Regions from separate parts of the Paraliobacillus zengyii genome, predicted to be linked through region 3. Evidence: riboswitches for the same ligand, from Rfam matches in the RefSeq annotation. Region 3 holds a riboswitch; each other region holds the start of a gene.

Region 1 (7,168 bases), 420 kb from region 3:
TGCTTGAATAATTCGTAGTTATTTGTTCGACAAGCACTCTGCAGTAAATGAATCGTATGCGGATTATATTGATGATCTTCTGCATTCTGACGCCATTGAAAATCATCCCCTGGTTCTAAACCTTTTTCTCCACCACGCGAACGTTCGAATGCTTTTTTATGCCGCATTAGTACCTCTTGTGCAATCATATCCAATCCAATACCACCTAATCGAGAAGCTGTTCTAGTAAAATACTTCTCAATCACTACTGGATGAATACCAACAGCCTCAAAAATTTGTGCACCACGATAACTTTGAATCGTAGAAATGCCCATTTTAGATGAAACTTTAACGACACCATCCGTAGCTGAATGAATGTATATTTTTACCGCTTCATCTAAAGAAGTATCGCGTAAGTCTCCAGTTTCAATTAGACCTTCCAAAGAACGAAATGCTAAATAAGGATTAATTCCTTCTGCACCATAACCTAAAAGTGTTGCAAAATGATGGACTTGTCTAGCTTCTGCAGTTTCAATTAGTATGCTTACTTTTGTTCTCAAACCTTTTCGGATTAGATGGTGGTGTAAACCAGAGACAGCTAATAAAGCTGGAATAGCTGCACGTTTCGAATTAATACCACGATCTGATAGTATTAACAAGGTATAATCCTTTTCGATGGCTTGATCTGCTTCTGCAAACAATTGATCAAGAGCATCTTGTAAATCCTGTTTATTCGAACTATCAAATAAAATCGGTAATGTATGTGCTTTGAATCCTTCTAGTTCATTATGTCGAAGTGTCTCTAGTTGTTCATTCGTTAAGATCGGTGTTTGCAAGCGAATGTGTCGACAACTTTCCGGTTCTGGTTCAACTAAATTGCCTTCTTTCCCAATCGTAGTCTCAACAGCAATTACAATTTCTTCTCTAATTGCATCAATTGGTGGATTTGTAACTTGAGCAAACAACTGTTTAAAATAGTTATATAGTAATTGTGGTCTTTTAGATAAGATAGCTAACGGCGAATCATACCCCATTGAACCAACTGGATCTTTTTTATCCGTTACCATTGGTTTGATTATTTTATTTAATTCTTCATTTGTATAACCAAACGCAATTTGTTGTTCTAACAATTCAGTAGTACTTATACGATCCAGACTAACTTCTGATCCAGACAGATCCTCTAAATTTAACTTGTATTTGGCTAACCAATCTGCATAAGGATGTTCTTTATAAATGGAGTGTTTCACGTCATCATCTGGTATGATCACCCCTTTTTCTAAATCAACGAGTAACCTTTTTCCTGGTTGGAGTCTATCTTTATATGCAACATCCTCTGGCAAAATATCTAATGCACCAACTTCTGATCCTAAGACAATCATGCCATCCTTTGTAATATAATATCTAGCAGGACGTAATCCATTACGATCAAGACTAGCCCCGATCTTTCTCCCGTCCGTGTAAATAATTGCGGCCGGACCATCCCACGGTTCCATAAGTGTACTATGATACTCATAAAAGGCTCTTTCGTTTTCCTTCATTTCAAGATCATTTACCCACGGCTCTGGTATCATCATCATTGCGGTGTGTGCTAATGACCTTCCAGATTGATGCAAGAATTCAAAACAGTTATCAAACATCGTAGAATCACTGCCATCCATATCAATAACAGGTAGAATTTTTTCAAGTTCTTCTTGATTAAAAGCATTAGATCTGCAAAGTGACTCCCGCGCGCTCATCCAATTAACGTTACCTCTGATTGTATTAAACTCGCCATTATGTGCAATAAATCGATTTGGCTGCGCTCTTTCCCAACTTGGAAAGGTATTTGTACTAAACCGAGAATGGACAATAGCAAGTGCAGATTTAAAGTCTCGATTATTTAAATCAATGTAAAAGGAATCTAATTGTTCTGGGATTAACATTCCTTTGTAAACAATTGTAGACGTCGATAAACTACAGATAAATGTATTTTCTGTATCTTCTTTATTAGCAAGACCTTTTAATTTATTCTCCGCTTGTTTTCGAATAACATATAACTTTCTTTCAAAAGCTTCTCGACTTTTTAATTCAGTTGAAGGCGCAATAAAAACTTGCCGAATAAATGGTTTTACTTTTTTAGCAGAATCCCCAACATATGCGTCATTAACTGGGACCGTACGCCATCCAAGAAACTGTTGACCTTCTTCGGCAATAATCTGCTGGAGCTTAAGCTCACTTGTTCTTCTTATATCAGGTTCTTGTGGAAGAAAGACCATACCAACTGCATATTTCCCTTCGGCTGGTAACTCGATATCTAAATCCTCACATTTATCACGAAAAAAAGCATCTGGAATTTGTGTGAGAATGCCGGCACCGTCACCGGTACTGATATCTGCTGATTGTCCCCCGCGGTGTTCTAGATTACAAAGTATCGTAACTGCATGTTGAACAATATCATGCGTTTTCCTACCGTCTATGTTGGCAATCATTCCAATACCACATGCATCGTGTTCATTTTCTGGGTGATATAATCCTTGAGGAGTAGGATAACCGTACTGTTTCATGACAACATCCCTTCTTAATAACAAATGTAATTTAATCTTGAGTATTCATAGTTTTTGCATTTTTTGCATAATCATGCATGATAATAAATTCATCTTTAATTCGAGCCATCAATTGCCTTCTATTTTGATGTGTAAAACAACATATTTTGTAAAGCCTATGTACTGATTAGCATTTGGAGGGAATTGAAATGAACAATGAATCATCTACACAGATTAATGTATTTAAAGTGGCGGCAACTTACATTGGAACCGTTGTCGGGGCTGGTTTTGCTTCCGGGCAAGAAGTCCTCCAGTTTTTTAGTGCATATGGAATAAATGGCCTATTTGGACTTACCTTTGCAACGCTCTTGTTTTTCTTTTTCGGCTATACGATTTTAGTAATTGGTAAAGCATTAAATGTTAGCTCTTATGTAGAGGTAGTGCGATTTACTAACGGAAAAATTATTGGTACGATCATCGATATTATTATTACAGTCTTTCTATTCGGTGCTTTAGCAGCCATGATAGCTGGAGCCGGTGCAATCTTTGATCAACAATTTCAGTTAGCCTCCTTATGGGGGACGATCTTAATGGCAATTATTTCACTACTAACTGTTATAACTGGAATGAAAGGTGTTATTAATGCCATCAGTTATGTTGTTCCAGTATTATTAGTTTCTGTTCTTTTTATCGCTATCTATAGTATCTCAATAAATCCAATTACAGCTGCAGATTTACAAGTATCGAAGTCCATTGAAGGCGCTGCACCAAATTGGTTCATTTCTGCTCTTAATTACGCTTCTTATAATCTTGTGATTGCCGTTGCAGTATTAGCACCAATGGGGGCGAAAGCTAAAAATAAAAAAACCCTACTATGGGGGGCTTTATTAGGTGGATTAGGTTTAGGGATAGGGATCATTGCTATTTTTTTCAGTATTTTAACGAATTTAGATAGTGTTTCAAATGTGGAAGTGCCCATGATTCTTATAGCTTCTAAAATTGCTCCATTTATTCAACTAATTTTTGCTATTGTATTATTTGCTGAAGTATATACCACTGCGGTCGGAAATTTATATGGATTTGTTTCAAGAATGAACTTTATCGCTGCACGCTTTCGAATTTGGGTGATTGCAGGCACAACACTAGCAGCTTTTTTATTCAGTCAAATTGGCTTTTCTGCTATGGTTAAATACTTATATCCTACTGTTGGTTATGGAGGTTTTCTATTTTTTGCGGGGTTAATTTATGTATGGATATTTAAAAGAGAACAATTAAAAGAATAAATACTTTAAAAAACTTCTACTTTTTTTGGTTTACTATTTCAAGTTTCTTCATAGAATTGGTTATGGACAACTTAGCTTATCCATCTTAAATTTCTGTAGGAGGAACAAAAAGTGGACTTTTTCCCATTACTATTCTCAATAACACCTGTTGCGACGATTGCATTATTAAAAATTATTGCAATTGACATTGTTCTTTCCGGTGATAATGCTGTTGTGATTGCAATGGCCACCAAGTCTTTACCAAAAAGACATCAAAATAGAGCAATACTTTTAGGCACGATTGGCGCTGTTCTGCTCCGAATATTTTTTGCAGTTATTATCATTTATTTAATGCAAATTCCTTTTGTAAATGTAATTGGTGGTTTATTACTTCTTTGGATAGCGTATAATTTACTTGTTGAAAAAGAAGAGGAAGCTACCATTACCTCACATACTGGTTTATTAAAAGCTGTTTCGACAATCATTGTTGCAGATGCGGTAATGAGTCTGGATAATGTTGTTGCTATTACAGGTGCGGCGCATGGGGATATTCGTATGATTATCATTGGGGTGATGGTTAGCATTCCTATTATGATATTCGGATCGAAACTAATCGTAAAAGTATTAGAAAAATATCGTTGGATAGCTTATATTGGTGCTGGTATTCTTGCGTGGACAGCCGGGGAAATGATTTTGACGGATCAAAAATTAATAGACTTACTTGATCTCTCTAATGGCTTATTTAACTATTTAATTGTTGGCTTCCTAACGCTAACTATTTTACTGCTTGGTTATATTAAAAGCGCAGCAGACAGCTATTAGTTTTAACTCCCCATTTATAAAACGGGGAGTTAAAACTAGTTTATTTTCGCTCAATTAATCTCGGAGTAGTTCCGATCAAAAGCACCAATAAGATCGCGCATAAAACAAAGGCACCCAACATGGTAATCCCGTTTGTAATCAATGAAAACAACACCACGTTCATATCATCAGGCGCGTATTCTCCCCAAAAAATAAATCCAGCAACAAAGTGCCAAAAGTAACGTGCAACAGAACCAACAAGTGTCGCGGTAATAACCCAAAATAACACTTTTTTCTTTTTCCCCATCTTCAGGTTCGATTGAATGACTTTATAAAATAGACCTGCAAAACCAATAAAAGCAAAGGCAATAAAATATTCAATAAATGCCTGAAGTGGAGTTAGAATATAGGCATCACCCAAGATAACTTGTAAAATACCCCAGATAAAGCCAGAAATTAAACTAACCCTAATCCCCCATCGAAACGCTAAAATTAAAATTGGAACCATAGCAAAAGAAATTGAAATCGATGGAGAAAGCCGAATCGACGGAAGTAAATCAAAAACAAACGCCAATGATGCAAAAAAGGACGCCTCAATCAACATAATTAAACTTAATTTTTTCATAAAAAAAACTCCCCTTTTTTAAACAAAAAACCTCAAGGGAGAACAGATATGTAAACGCAAATCTACATATCACGATCCACATTCCTGCGCTAGCATTAACTAACAGGTTCGAAGGGTTAGAACAACGTGTTCACTCTCAGCATTTTAGCTCCCCTTGTGGTTTTGCTTATTTGATTTTCGGGTTCATCATATCATAAGATAATGAATTTGTCATACAAAATTTAGGATGTTTTTTTAAAAAGGCCATAAATCTATTAACTTTTATAAATTTCAAGTACAACCAGTTGCGTTCGCTAATAGCAACTGTCAAAATAGAGTACATATGAATAAAATAAAAGGAAATCGCAGGTGACCTAAATGATTGAGATAAAGACATCTACATTAAGCGACGGGGAATTCAATCGAGGCGTATTCGCTACACGCGACATAAAAAAAGGAGAAACAGTACATATTGCACCTGTTATTCCTTATCCAAACAAGGAGCACGAACACATAGAACAAACAGTACTGGATGATTACGTATTTGAATATGGTAAAAATCATACCGCGGTTGTTTTAGGATATGGCATGTTGTTTAATCATTCCTATACTCCAAATACCGATTACGATATAAACTTTCCAGATCATACCTTTGTATTTTTTGCTCACACAGATATAAAAGCTGGTGAAGAATTGCTAATTAACTATAATGGTGATGTTAATAACAATGACCCCTTATGGTTCAACATGAATTTTGATGAATTGAATAAATGATTAAAAAATTGAAAGCTCAATCCGCATTATACGTGGATTGGGCTTTTTCAATCTTATATTTCTTTAATATCAAAGGATTCAACACGATTAGTGTTTGAATTATAAATTACCGTGCCTTGGATTTTAACTCTTTCTTGAGGTGATTGTAAAATATAGTGATAGATTTCCTTTGTTTGATTTGGTGCTGGATTTGTTTTCTTAACAAAATTATATTCTGTTATATTATAATTCGGATAAGCTACCTCAGTAACTTCCAATAAATATTTTCCCCATTCTGCTTCCTCTACTTCTGGTGAAGATTCAAATTCAATATTTATTACGCCAACCGCTGGATCTGCACCTAATGCTTCAAATGCCTTTCGGTGTAGGTTAATTTTATCAGCTGGGAATCCAGGTACTTTATCAACAATTGTCACAATAACTTCTCTTAAAGTTTGGGAGAAAAGCTCACGTATCTTTAACGTTTGCCCACATTGATAAGGCGAATTCACACCTACAGCTGCTGTCATATATTCATTATGAGACCAAGGCATACCACATTGCGTAACACGTCCTCCTTCTGTCCATGTTGCTTGGCCTCTTGTGAATGGTTGCCGCCCCCAGTAATTTAATTGTTGTGGATATGGATGTAAATATGGAGACTCTCTATAAAACTGATTTAACGATTGATATTGATTATAATATGGATACATCATTTACCTCCTAGTTTTAGACTAGGATAGTTTATGTTTTATACAGGCGTATTTGTGATTAATTCAGAGACATTCAGTATATTCTCGTAATCAAAAAAAAGCCCCATCCACCTTTCATCTGGATAGGACCTAAAGATATTAATGAGATTGATTACTTGTTTCCAGCCATTCTCCTACAAATTCTTCTTCATCATAGTCAAAGAAATTCTTCATAATGTCTTCGCGATCATCAAGAAAAAGTTGATTAGAAATTTCTTCTACTAGATTAGGTATACCAAAACGCATCCCTGAAAGTGCGGAAGCTGAGATCCCACAACTTATTAATGCGGAATAATTAAAAGCAAATAATCCATGTAAACGTTTCTTCCCTTTTTCATCTCGGCTTATAAAGGCAAAGCCAGGGCTTAGGTATGGATGCGCGTCTAACACAGGATTTGCGACTTCATCTGGTGCATCATAAAAATCGCCCCAGCGGGCAATATGGTTTTCTACAAGTTTCAACTCTGGTCGTAAAGCTGGATCGGTTAAAAGACC
Region 2 (7,168 bases), 1.4 Mb from region 3:
AAAACGGCTCGTCTAAACAAATGAAATCTTGTGGACTTAACAATGCACGAACGAAAGCAACGCGTTGACGCATCCCTCCTGATAACGCATATGGATATGTATCTTCATAACCAGACAGTCCAGCTTTAGCTAACATAGATCGTGCTTTTTGATAATCAGGTTTACCTTGAATCTCTGCACCTAAAACAACATTTTCTAAAATCGTTCGCCATGGAAATAGCGACGGACTTTGTGGTGTATAACTGATTGCTCCGCGTTTACCAGTAATCTTATTTCCATCAAGGTAAAAGTCACCAGTGTCAGGTGTGTACATGCCACCTATCAAATGAAATAGTGTGCTTTTTCCACTTCCAGACGGACCTAGTAAAGAAACGAATTCACCATCTTTGACTGAAAAAGATAGATCAGCTAGCACTTCTTGATCTACAAATGACTTTCCGATTTGTTTAACGACAAGTTCGCTCAATTGTTTTCCTCCTTCACACGTCCTTTAATAAATATCTTTTCTAAGCCAACAATAATTCCAAAGAAGAGCATGCATAAGAGCATAATAAAGAAAATAGCAACAAAAACACGATCCGTTCGAAAAGAGGACTGAGCTAATGTCATATAGACGCCAATTCCCTGATTTGCTCCAAGCCATTCGGAAATAACTGCGCCCATTACACTATAGGTTGCAGCGATTTTTAAGCCCGAAAAAACTGATGGTAGCGCATGTGGTAATTCTAGTTTCGTGAAGATCTGCCGTTTGGATGCACCGGCCATCTGCATGTAATGCAACAATTCGTGACTTGTTTGGCGAAAACCATCTAATGTCGAAACCGCGATTGGAAAGAAACAAACGAGTGTAATGACAATAAGTTTAGGCATTACCCCAAATCCAAACCAAATAACGAGCAGTGGTGCAAGTACGATAATCGGAATGTTTTGTGATAAAATCAATAACGGATAAAATGCTTTTTTAAACGTTGGTAATATATGCAAACTAATCGCCACCATAAGTCCCACTGATACGCCAATGGCAAATCCAATTACTGATAATTTCGTTGTAGAGATAAGGTGATGCTGATAGCCACTCCAACCCGCGATTCCTTCTTGAACAATTACAGTTGGTGCCGGTAATAGCCATGCTGGGATATCAAAAAGGTGACTAATCGTTTCCCATAATACGATAAGAACAGCAATGACGATAATTGGACTGATCGTTTTTGTTGTAAATTTTTTCATATTAGAAAGGCGACGTCAAAACTGACACCGCCATCCCTCCCTTTTTTCTTAACGATATTTCTCTGTTAACACATCCATTGATGCCCCTTCAGGCTTATAATAGACTTTCACTTGGGAAATAATACTCGGACAACCAAGAGCGACCATTTCTTCATTCATTTTTTCTATAATTTGAAATAGCTCCGTTAATTCACCTTCCATTGTCGTTTCGAGTGGATTAACTTGGTACCTCACACCAGATGCTTCGATTACTGCGATTGCTGCGTCAACATATGGAATGACATCTTCGCCATTTTTTGTTTTTGGGATAATTTGAATACTTACAAGTGCATTAGCAATTTTTCGAGAGCCTCCCTTTTAATCTTCAGGTAAAAATTCATTCGTAAATGCATCATTCGCATTAAGTTCTGTCTCTAATAAATCATTTTCGTACATCCAATCTGCGTAATTTTCCCACACTTCAACATCTTGGACACCCCATTTAGCTGCGTCATCCTGATATTTTGGTGATAACCATGCTTGACTAGCCTTCACAAGTTCTGGGTCTAAATCAGGTACAGCTTCAATTAAAATATCTGCCGCTTCTTCTGGATTATCTATTGCATAATTATACCCTTTTGCTACAGCCGCTAAGAACTTTTCAACTGTTTCTGGATTCTCATCGATCATCATTTCATTCGTTGTAATGACTGGTGTGTAGTAATCTAATTTCTCTGAGTAATCAGTTAGATACTGCATGTTTAGATCAACACCACGAAGCTCAGCCTCAACACCTGTCCACCCATAATATATCCAAGCAAAATCAATATCACGTTCTACCGCCGTGAAGAAATCAGTATTTCCCATATTGATTATGTTCACATCTTCCACACTAGCGTCTTCTTGTTTCATTAGTGAGTCAATTACTGCTGCCTCAACTGGTGCTCCCCAACCACCATACGTTTTACCGGCATAATCTGCAGGTGATGTAATTTCTTTATCTACTGGAGAAGCAAATCCTGAAGTATTATGCTGAATAACTGCTGCAATAGATACAATCGGTATATCTTGTGTCCGAGCCTCTGTAATTGTTTCCTGTGCACTAATTCCAAAATCAGCTTTTTCCGCTGCTACAACTTGATCTGCACCAGATTCACTTGGCAATGTAATTTCTACATCTAAGCCTTCTTCTTCAAAAAAACCTTCAGCTTGCGCAACATAAAGCCCGGTATGATTTGTATTTGGTGTCCAGTCTAGCACCATCGTTACTTTCTCCAATTCTTGACTAGCTTGTTCGTCATTTGCACACCCTGTAATAATAAATCCAAGTGTAACCAATAAAAATAATACTTTCTTCATCTTAAAATCCCCCTTTTATTTGTGGAGGAACATATCCTTTTTCACGAAAAAAAATACGCTTAGGCATTAGCCTGGGCGCATATATAGTCACTTCTATTCGTGTTCATATATGTTCCCTACGCTGGTCTCAGCCAGATCAGGTTCCAAGGGTCAGTATCTATAACGGATACGATCTCAACCAGCCAAACTGGTCCCCCTACATTGAAACGTGCTATTTAATTAATTACACTACCAACTTTGCCATAGATTCGACTAATATTCAAGTACTATTTCATCATCATTAGTCATTTTTCTTTACTATTCAGTCTATACATAAGCAAATGATTTCATCTTTTCTACTTATTATGGCACAATAAACATGCAAAGATTAATTAAATAACTGAGGTGTTCTAATGAAAATAGATGTATGGTCTGATTTTGTTTGTCCGTTTTGCTATATTGGGAAACGTCGCCTAGAACAAGCGCTCGAACAATTCCCGCAAAAAGATAGTGTTGAAATAGAATTTAAAAGCTTTGAATTAGATCCAAATGCAGCAGTATATGCAGGTAAGAGCATTCATGAAGCAATTGCTGATAAGTATGGGATGCCAATCGAACAAGCGAAAGAGACAAACGCTGGACTTGGTCAGCAAGCTGAAAGTGTTGGTTTGACATTCCATTTCGAAACAATGAAACCGACTAATACGTTTAACGCGCATCGCTTAGCAAAATATGCCAAAAGTATTGGTAAAGAAGCAATCTTGACAGAGAAACTATTGTATGGTTATTTTACCGATTCTGTTAATCTAAGTGAAACAGATGCATTAGTTAAGATTGCAGAAGATGCTGGGCTAGAGAAAACAAAAGCAATAGAAGTTCTTCAAGATGAAACAGCTTTTGCTAATGACGTACGAGCTGACGAATCATTGGCACAACAATACGGTGTGACTGGTGTACCGTTTTTTGTAATTAACGATAAATATGCAATTTCTGGTGCTCAACCAGTAGAAACATTTAAAGATGCCTTAAATACAGTTTGGGAAGAAGAAAATCCAAAGCCAAAATTTACGGATCTTTCAACTTCTAAAACAGAATTTTGTACTGATGATTCATGTGGCATTCCCGAAGAAAAATAATACGTGAAGGTTTCCGAAAAATCGGAAGCCTTCTTTTTTTATCTATGCTAAAATGAATGTTGCTAAAAACAAGGAGGACATCATAGAATAATGGCAACTTTATTACAGAAAAAACTAGGCTTATTACTAATCATATTAACCTTATTAACTGGCTGTGGTCTTCAAACTGATCTAAACAGGGAAACACAAACAGATTCGGATCTTCCTTCCGCAACTGTGGATCGTGTTGTCGACGGCGATACGGTCCATATTATCTTGGATGGTGAAGAGGAAAGTGTTCGACTTTTACTAGTTGATACACCTGAGACAAAACATCCTAACCTGCCAGTCCAACCCTACGGAGAACAAGCGAGTCAGTTTGCTAAAGAAAAATTGACAGAAGGCACTCAAATTCAGCTCGAATATGATGGTCCAAAGCGAGATAAGTATGACCGACTGTTAGCATATATATGGATAGACGGTGAACTTTTTAATGAAATGTTGTTGGAAGAGGGATTCGCACGTTACGCCTATGAATATGATCCGCCTTACACACATTCCGACCAACTAAAGGAAGCCGAAACTAAAGCAAAAGCAGCTGATCTTAACATCTGGAGTGAGGATGGTTATGTAACTGAAGATGGTTTTACAACAGTCGATATAGATGAAACAAGCTCAGATGTTTACTATCAAAATTGTACGGCAGTAGCTGAAGCAAATGCTAGTCCTATTTCAGAAGGAGATCCTGGTTATGGTACACATTTAGACCGAGATGGCGATGGTATTGGTTGTGAATGACATAAAAAATAGTAAAACACTGTATCTTCAATGGAGATACAGTGCTTTTTCATGAAAACTCTTAGGCTTTATTGCCATTAAAAAATGTTCGTTTCAAATACTTCTCTATTTCTACTATTATAAATACACTTAATCCGACTCCAATCGGAATTAACCAGAGTCCAATATCTAGTGCTGCTGTGGCAAAAATAGTTTGCATAAATGGTAAATACGTAATCGCAAGCTGAAGTAGAATTAAAATCGCACAAACAATAAATGCAATTTTATTCGTGAAAAAGCTTTTGTTTAGCGCAAATCCATGTTCGTTTCTAACATTAAATAAGTAAAACATTTTACCAAATACAACAATATTTAATGTCACTGTATTAGCTACTGCATGTGCATAACCATTATCTACCATTATTGCATTAGCAATCAAACCACCACCAGCTACAAGTGCTGCCACATAAAAGATTCGAAATACATAGTACTTGCTTAACAATTGTGTTCCCTTTTCTCTTGGCTTACGAATCATCACATCTTTTTCAGCAGGTTCATAAACGAATGCAAAAGATATAGTGATGGCCGAAACCATATTAATCCACAATAGTTGAACAGGACTTAACAACATGGAAATTCCCAGCAAAATACTTGCCATAACGATAAATCCTTCTGCTGCACTAGTAGGTAACAGGAATAATATCGTCTTTTTCACATTATCATAAACGCGACGACCTTCTTCTATTGCATCGACAATTGTCTTGAAGTTATCATCTGTCAGAATCATATTCGAGGCATCTTTTGCGACTTCTGTTCCTTTAATTCCCATCGCTACACCTATATCAGCTTTTTTAAGTGCTGGTGCATCGTTAACACCATCTCCGGTCATTGATGTTACTTCACCATTTTCTTGCAATGCTGTAACAATGCGTAATTTATTATCCGGACTTGTACGAGCAAATATAGCATAATCTTTAATAACAGAAGCTAGTTCTTCGTCAGTCATTTTATCGATTTCTTTACCTGTTATTGCTTGGTCATTTGTATGTAGACCAATTTTATTACCAATTGCGAGCGCAGTTTCTGGATGGTCACCTGTAATCATTTTAACTTGGACTCCAGCCGAGTGTGCGGCTTTAACAGCTTTAATTGCTTCTTCACGCGGTGGATCAATAATACCAGCTAACCCTAGAAACGTAATATCTGTGGATAAGTCATCATGTGACAGTGCTTCAACGTCATCAGCTACTTTTTTATAGCCAGCCGCAATGACACGTTGACCTTGTTTAGCCAATTGTTCCATCTGATCTTCCCAATAGTTACGATCAAATCCTTCCATATCTTCGACCATATTAAATAGTTCACCAGGCGCACCTTTAACGAATATATAGCGTCCATCATTTGGAACGTCAGATAGTGTCGCCATGTATTTATAGTCAGAGTCGAATGGAATTTTATCAACTTCTTCTGTTTCTGGTAAAGTTAGCGCTGTTTTTTCTGCTAACGTAATAAAACAGCCATCCGTTGGTTCACCACTAATAGCCCAGCGATCTTCTTCGTCTTTTGTTAAGGAGGATTCATTTGCAGTTTTCGTTGCAAGGAGAAACTTTTCGAGTAGCGGATCTTCTTTATCAGCGTTTGCTTGTATTTCTCCTACAGGTGCGTACCCCTCACCTGAAACTTTATAAGTATTTTCCGCTGTCACAACCGACTTTACAGTCATTTCATTTTTAGTTAAAGTTCCCGTTTTATCTGAGTTAATAACCGTTACTGATCCTAGTGTTTCGACAGAGGGTAAACTTTTTACAATTGCATTTCGTTTCGCCATCTTCTGCACACCAATGGCTAGGATCATTGACATAATGGCAGGCAATCCTTCTGGGATCGATCCTACTACCATTGCGATAACAGATAAGAATAACTCACCTATTTCGTAATCCCGGAAAAAGTATGCAAACGCAAAAAATCCAATTGCTATTATGACAACAGCAATCGTAATATTCTTACCAAAAGTAGCCGTTTGTTTTGTTAATGGTGTCTCCATTTCTTTTACTTCTGTCATGCTTTCATTGATTTTACCAATTTCAGTATCATTACCTGTTTCTACTACGACACCAACACCTGTGCCAGAAGTAACGGATGTACTGGAAAATGCCATATTGATACGGTCTGCTAATACGGTGTCAGCAGGTAAAGCTTCGATTTGTTTTTCTACCGAATCTGATTCACCTGTTAAGGCCGCTTCTTCCATTTTCAAATTATCTGTATCAATAATCCTAAGATCTGCAGGCACCCGATCGCCAGGAAATAAATAAACAATATCACCTTTAACAATCTCTTCTGCATTTATTTCAATTCGTTGACCACCACGTTTGACTGTAGCTTCGGCCGATAACATATTACGGATACTATCTAACGCTTTTTCTGCCTTGTTTTCTTGTAAGTAACCAATTAATGCGTTAACGATCACAACTGTACCGATCACGGCTGAATCAATATACTGGTTAATTAAAAATGTAATTATCGTAGCAGCAATTAGCACATAGATAATTACATCATTAAACTGTTTGATAATTTTCTTTAACGTAGACTCTTTCTTTACCTCATCGAGCTTGTTTTTTCCTTCTTTTTCTAGTCTCGCTTTTGCTTCATCTTTCGTTAAACCTTCATCTATATTCGTATCTAATCTTTTTTTGAGATCTTCTACACCTGTAGCATACCAACTTCGCCTA
Region 3 (7,168 bases):
CTTTCCGTAGGCACGGCTTCAGCTAATTCGGTAAAGAAAACCACTTTACCGAATGGATCTTCAGCCCGTGGGATTGCGATTACTCATCCCACCCTAAAACATTCGCTGTTCCTACAGGAGTGTCGCCAATTTCATTTGATACGCTGGAAAGAGGTTAAAATTAATCTATTAGCTACTGGTCAGAAGGCTTTATTACTCTTATGACAACAGGTGCTCACATTATGCTGGGCTGATTGATTGTAGCGTAAGGCAGTCGATCCTCGAAAATATAGTTCGATTTTCTTCGTGCGGTGCTTGTTCAGGAAGTAAATTCAAAGTCCTGCGGGAAAAGCAAGATCTGAAGATCCACTTCAGAAAGCGACTGCCTGTAGCGGAAGTCAACATGACAGTTAACACAGAGTCTATGAATATTCAGTAATAAACAACAACCTTTTAGAAAGCAGCCTTCAAAAACAATAATCGTATTAAATTATATTTATTCTTTTTATCACAACAAGCAACTTTAGTCAATTAGATAAGCTGATCAATTCGTGAAAAATCGGTCCATCAGATAATGATAGACTCCATCTTCATCACAAGTATGTTCGGTGACCTCATCAACTATTTCTTTAATATCAGCTGCTGCATTTTTCATTGCTACTTTCTGCCCTGCTAACGCAAACATTGGTAAATCATTGTGACTATCACCCATAACTAAAATTTCCTTTGCAGTAATATCTAGATGATCTAGTATGAGTTGAATACTCGTTCCTTTGTTAACATTCGCAACCATAATTTCTACATTATGTTCTGAAGAAGAGGAAGTAGTAAAATCAGTTTTTTCTTTTAGTTTATCTAATACGTCTATCCACTTGTTAATATGCACCTTACTTTTACTAAAACAATAAAATTTGGAGAAAGCTTGTTCATCGATAGAATCAACCCATTTAATCTGACCATCCATTGACTCTTTTCTTGATAGCCACTCGTTAATACCAACACTTTCTGGTTGAGGATCTTCCATTTCTTTATCCAAAATCGATTTGTCCTCTTTTAATACCAACCGCTCTCCAACTGCAGGAAATAATTCATAATACACATGATTCTCGCGTGCTTTTTCAATTATTTCTGTTACTAATTCAAAAGATAACGTATGCTCTTTAATTTTCTCATCACCTAAGTATACTGTCATCCCATTTGAGCTAATGATTCCATCAACTGTAAATCCTTCTGGAACGATCGGGAAGATTTCTTCACGTGAACGACCTGTTGCAATAAAAACCGGAATTCCTTTTGCTCGTAATTTATCAATGACTACTTTTGTATTTTGACTAACTTTATTATGATGGTCTAATATAGTTCCATCCATGTCTAAGAAAATTGCTTTTGGCTCGGCATGTTTGTTCATTTATTTTCCCCCTGAAATTTGTTTCGTATAATTTCTCTTAGGCTAGTATAGCATTTTGACCTTAATCTCTCCTAATTAAAAAGGAAAAGGATAACGTTTTTAATCGTCATCCCTTTCCTTCTTTAACTAATTAATTGTATCTAAAGGTTTTAAACGCGCTTCAATTGACTCTCTTTTTTCTTCCAAGAATGGTGGCAATGCAACACGCTCACCTAAATGCTCTATGTCCTCATCTGTTTCAAAGCCTGGTCCATCTGTGGCTAATTCATAAAGAATACCATTTGGTTCTCTAAAATAGAGCGATTGGAAATAATAGCGATCTACCAATCCAGAATTCGGCATACGTGCTTCCTGAATAACTTTGTGCCAGGCGGCAAGTTCTTTCTCGTCCTCAACACGAAAGGCAACATGATGCACACTACCTCGACCAGGTCTTTCACGTGATAAATCAGTGCGCGTCTCAATATGGACTTCTGCACCTGTTCCACCTTCACCTGTTTCATAGACCTCTATATCAGGTTGACCGTCGACATAGGCTTGATAACTCCCTTTATATCGAAAGTTCAGTATTTCAGTTAACACACGTGTAGTAGGCCCTAGCTCAGGTACAGTTAATTTAACTGGCCCCAAACCAGTAATTCCAAATTCTTTTGGTACGGGACTTTTATCCCAAGGGACGCCAGGTGCGACTCCTTTATTACCTTCATCAGAAACCAAGACTAACCTTTGTCCTTCATGGTCTTGGAAAAATAATACTTTACGTCCAAATTGCTCAACAATCGGCTGAAATGCCACGGCTTTTTCTTTGAAACGCTCTTCCCAATAAACTAACGCTCTATCAGTAGGAACGCGTAAGGACGTTAGCGAAATACTATTATTACCCTCATACGTGTGCCCAGCACGTATAATTTCAAAAAAAGTTAAGTCTGTTCCTGGGTGTCCAACCTCATCTGCATAAAACAAATGATACATACTTGTGTCATCTTGATTAACAGACTTTTTAACAAGTCTCATTCCTAGTACATTGGTATAAAAATCATAATTTCTTTTAGCAATTGCTGTAATTGCGGAAACATGGTGAATCCCTTTTAATTCCATCTATTTCACTCCTTAACATCATCTTTCTAAAATTATCGATAGGTTACTATTTGAATATATTACGATTATATACACTATTTATCTCGAATTCAAGATAAACGATTTTAATTATTTTTACTTATTTACCTTTATAATACATTTCACTTATGCTATTCTTTAACTAATAACTTCATAATTCACTACTAGGGGTGCCTATCTGGATAGGCTGAGAGAAAAGTAATCAAGCTTTTTAACCCTTTTGGACCTGATCTAGTTCGTACTAGCGGAGGGAAGTAGCCGAATCGATTACATTCGATGATACTGTCAGGTCCTTTTTTGAGGAGCTGGCTTTTTGTTTTGCAATATATATTTTTTTTAAAAGGAGGAAAACAGTATGAATAGAACAAAATTATTAACCACGATGGCACTGTTTGTAGCAATTGGAACCTTGGGGGCACAACTATTTGGCTTCCCTACTGGAATTGCCAAAGCTTATCCCGTGCAACATGCCGTCAATGTTATGGCAGCAGTCACACTAGGACCCATTCCGGCTGTCATTATTGCTTTTGTGATTGGTTTAATACGAAATTTATTAGGTTTAGATACGTTATTAGCCTTTCCAGGTGGAATGATTGGAGCGTTATTGGCTGGTTATTTCTATCATTGGACTAACAAAAAAGTGTTTGCAGCTACTGGTGAAATGATTGGTACTGGCATAATTGGATCATTACTATCTGTTCCTATTGCTAACATTTTATTAGGACAATCTGCGGGAGCATTAGCATTTGTACCAGGTTTTATCGTTAGTAGTTGTACAGGAGCAATACTTGGGGTATTTGTTTTATCCAGATTAAAAGGACACACACTCGTACCAAATAATGTGCAATCTTAGTTTTCACTAAATAGTGTTAAAGGGTTTCCTTAGCCAGCAGAAACCCTTTAACACTAATCTCTAACTATTGGTTTGGTTGCAGTTGATTGTAAATCACGAATTACCTTCATTTGACTTAGAAACATATTCTCAGGTAAATTATCTAATGAGAAAAATGCCGTGTCTAATGTTTCTTCGTTTTGTTTGATCAATTCTCCTGTGAAGTCTTCGCAAGTAAACCAATGCTGTACAAGCGAAACTTGGTCACCATTAGCTAATGTTTTTTGATTACCTTCTCCAGAGTAAACAGAAAATAACTCAAGTGCCCCTATCTTTAAACCCGTCTCTTCAAAAACCTCTCTTCTTGCAGTTTCCTTTACTGATTCACCTAATTCCATATAACCACCAGGGAACCCCCATGTTTGATTATCAGCACGTAAATGGAGCAAAACACGCTTTTGATCATCAAAGATAATTGCACCACAAACCACCATAATAATTGGCTGATTTCCTACCATTGATCGAACATAACTAATATAATCCATCGTAACCACTCCTTTCGAACATTTCTTTGATTTAACTTTCAACAAAAAACAACGATAAACTTTGACGTATCAGAATTTACTGACCCGCTTCTCAAGCGAAACGTGCTCCCTTTCCACAGGCACGGATAGCGAAGTGTATTTCCAGAGCGATATGTCACGTCGCATTTTCCTTCAAATTCATCAGATGAAACAATGATGCTTACGAAAGAGGCACAACGTCGACTACAACTTTGGATTTCGAGACTTCTCAAGTTTACTATGACTTAAATGCCTGTTTCACTCTATGAAAATTGTGTTTAAAAGATACAAAAAAATGGCGCTTTGTAGAGCGCCACTTTTTTTATACTTTGTTAAACGTATCTGGATCTGGTCCCACACGTTCATCTTTATTCAAACCGTTAATAGTATTCATATCAGCTTGTGATAATTCAAAATCAAACACATCTGCATTTGCAACAATTCGGTGTTCTTTTACTGATTTCGGAATTGTAATTACTTCACTTTGAAGATCCCAACGAATAATGACTTGTGCAGTTGTCTTTTCATACTTATCAGCGATCTTCTTAAGTGTAGGGTCATCTAATAGTTCTCCTTGTTTTAATGGAGACCATGCTTCAATTTGAATACTGTGCTTCTTGCAATAATCACGTAATGATTTCTGATCTAAATGAGGGTGAAATTCTACTTGATTAACCATTGGCACTACTTCAGCATCTTTAATTAACTCATCTAAATGATGTTCTTTAAAGTTACTAACACCGATAGCCCGAATTTTACCTTGTTTATATAATTTCTCCATTGCTCTCCATGAATCCTTGAACTTACCTTCTGCAGGGACTGGCCAATGGATTAAATATAAATCTAAATAATCCAATCCTAGTTTCTGTAAACTTGATTCAAAAGCATTTAATGTAGATTCATAACCTTGATCACCATTCCACAACTTTGAAGTAATAAATAATTCTTCACGAGGTACGCCTGATTTTGCTAGCGCCTTCCCCACTCCTTCTTCATTTTTATATGCAGCAGCAGTGTCAATACTTTTATACCCGTGTTCTAAGGCAGATGTAACAGAATGAATTACCTCATCACCATCTTCTACTTGAAATACGCCCAATCCTAGCCATGGCATTTTCACACCATTATGTAGAGTTGTTGTTGCTTGTAAATTTTTAAGCATACTGTATTCCTCCTTATAACTATCTATCTTATGCATTATCTCACAATTTTGTAGTAATGTGAAAAAATTTGATCATATAACTACGCTTTCATTAGCGTCCTATTAAGAAAAGGGGCATCCCTATATCAAACGGAATGCCTTTTTTCTACTTGTTTTTTTCAATTGAATGAATCTTATAATGTATAAAGCGATCTTTCGGAACTTGTTGAACAAATTCGCTAACCTCACCAAGTGATAACACAAATAATTCATGCATCGCTCTTGTACACGCTGTATATAAGAGATTTCTTTCTAATTCGTTCTGATAACGTGCTTTTGAAGCATTATAAATAATAACAGCATCAAATTCTATGCCTTTTGCTAAATAGGCCGGTATCACTAATATACCTTTTTGAAATGTATGCGTACTTTGATCCATTAATAACACATCAAAATGTTGTTTTAATGTCTGGTATACTCTTTCACTTTCTTGCATGGTTTTACATATGATCGCAATCGTTTGATGCCCTTTTGATTGATACGTATTAATAGCTTCACTTAACTTATCTGAAGCGATTGCTATATTATCAACTTCCATTAAAACAGGAAGTTTACCATCTCGATTAAAAGCTTCAATTTGGTCTCCTTGAGGCATCCAAGCTTTCGTAAATTCAACAATTGGCTTCGTTGAACGATAACTTCTTGTTAGCGTTATTTTCTCATGTTTTTCTTCTGTTGGGTCTGTTAAAACGTTATGCTCTTCTAATGCATGGACATAAATCGCTTGATTAATATCACCGAGTAATGTCATCCGGCTAATAGGGAATATCTCTCTTAAATAAGCAAACTGAAACGGTGAATAGTCTTGCGCTTCATCGATAAATACATGTTGAATAGACCGATTTGCTTGAAAACCTTTTAACCTATTTTGAAAATATAAATATGGCGTTGCATCTTCCCATGATAAAAAGTTAGAACGTAAATTTTCATATGTGACTGCACAAATAGCGTGCCAGTTTTCTGGGAGGACTACTTCTTTATTATCTTGAAGTTCAGGATTTTCAAATAGTTGTTGGTACGTACTTTTAACATCAATAAAGTATAAACGCTTTATCTTTTGCCTTAATGGATGAATTTTGTCTTTAGTTACTTTTTTTCTTAGTAACGCTTCCTCTCTTGTTGCATCCATAAAGGTATCTTCTGAAAATGGCGCTTCTTCTTGTAATTGTTGGTGTACATCTAGATAGTCAGCTTTATCTAATAACTCAATTTCTTCAAGCACCCAATCTTTCTCTCGTTCATTTATCTCTAATTCATCTAATTGTTTAAGTAACCACTTCATCACCTTCTCTAGACGAATAGAAATACTTATATTAGAAGGAAATGCGTAAAAATAGTTGCGGATCTTCTTTCTTGAAATAACTAATTCCCCACGAAAACGAACATTTCTAAATACCATACCTTCTTTTGAAAGTGTTTCAATAAAACTGTCAATATGATCTTTAAACTCTATGCTTGCTTTATAGCGCATTGCTGTAATTCTAGGATCAATACTGTGATTGTTCGTTTGAAGATAGTATTCCATTTGATCAAAGGGAGATTCAATTGTAAATTGATTACCTAATTGTGTATCAATATATCGATAAAATGTCGTTTGTTTCATGTTGTCTTCTCCTAATTCAGGTAACACCGTAGCGATATAACTATTGAATAACGGATTCGGAGAAAACAATACAATATTTTCTGATTTTAAATGTTCACGGTAACGATAAAGCAAATAAGCAACCCGTTGAAGCGCAGCCGAAGTTTTCCCACTACCAGCAACTCCTTGAACGACAAGAATTTTACTGCGTTCATTTCTGATTATTTGATTTTGTTCTTGTTGTATCGTCGCAACAATACTTTTCATTTTTGTATCTGCATTCGTACCTAATACCGATTGCAACAAACGATCGCCAATTGTTAAACCTGTATTAAACATGCCTTTTAATTGTCCTTGTTTAATTATATATTGTCGTTTCAAGGTAATTTCACCATCTATGACTTGATCAACAGCATGGTAAGAAGCCTCACCTGGTGGATAATCATAATATAGACTAGAAATTGGTGCACGCCAATCATATATAAGA

Evidence for each region. Region 3 has a riboswitch for thiamine pyrophosphate ahead of thiW (energy coupling factor transporter S component ThiW). Riboswitches for the same ligand answer to the same signal wherever they lie in the genome.
Region 1: it holds a riboswitch for thiamine pyrophosphate, as region 3 does, so the genes downstream of both, thiT (energy-coupled thiamine transporter ThiT) here and thiW (energy coupling factor transporter S component ThiW) in region 3, are expected to answer to the same signal.
Region 2: it holds a riboswitch for thiamine pyrophosphate, as region 3 does, so the genes downstream of both, DM447_RS05230 (ABC transporter substrate-binding protein) here and thiW (energy coupling factor transporter S component ThiW) in region 3, are expected to answer to the same signal.

The regions. Positions count from the first base shown of each region.
Region 1 covers NZ_CP029797.1:2,970,646-2,977,813, forward strand. The annotation lists gene gltB (glutamate synthase large subunit) at 1-2,522, opposite strand, end outside; gene DM447_RS14965 (YkvI family membrane protein) at 2,711-3,784, shown strand; gene DM447_RS14970 (TerC family protein) at 3,896-4,585, shown strand; gene thiT (energy-coupled thiamine transporter ThiT) at 4,626-5,189, opposite strand; TPP riboswitch at 5,254-5,354, opposite strand; gene DM447_RS14980 (SET domain-containing protein) at 5,547-5,942, shown strand; gene DM447_RS14985 (DUF3889 domain-containing protein) at 5,996-6,634, opposite strand; gene DM447_RS14990 (flavin-containing monooxygenase) at 6,773-7,168, opposite strand, start outside.
Region 2 covers NZ_CP029797.1:1,046,696-1,053,863, reverse strand. The annotation lists gene DM447_RS05245 (ABC transporter ATP-binding protein) at 1-466, opposite strand, end outside; gene DM447_RS05240 (ABC transporter permease) at 463-1,227, opposite strand; gene DM447_RS05235 (thiamine-binding protein) at 1,276-1,566, opposite strand; gene DM447_RS05230 (ABC transporter substrate-binding protein) at 1,585-2,565, opposite strand; TPP riboswitch at 2,662-2,773, opposite strand; gene DM447_RS05225 (DsbA family oxidoreductase) at 2,958-3,680, shown strand; gene DM447_RS05220 (thermonuclease family protein) at 3,771-4,457, shown strand; gene DM447_RS05215 (cation-transporting P-type ATPase) at 4,519-7,168, opposite strand, start outside.
Region 3 covers NZ_CP029797.1:3,394,989-3,402,156, forward strand. The annotation lists gene DM447_RS16700 (HAD family hydrolase) at 524-1,387, opposite strand; gene DM447_RS16705 (ring-cleaving dioxygenase) at 1,514-2,485, opposite strand; TPP riboswitch at 2,660-2,773, shown strand; gene thiW (energy coupling factor transporter S component ThiW) at 2,859-3,356, shown strand; gene DM447_RS16715 (NUDIX hydrolase) at 3,410-3,880, opposite strand; gene DM447_RS16720 (aldo/keto reductase) at 4,221-5,060, opposite strand; gene helD (RNA polymerase recycling motor HelD) at 5,206-7,168, opposite strand, start outside.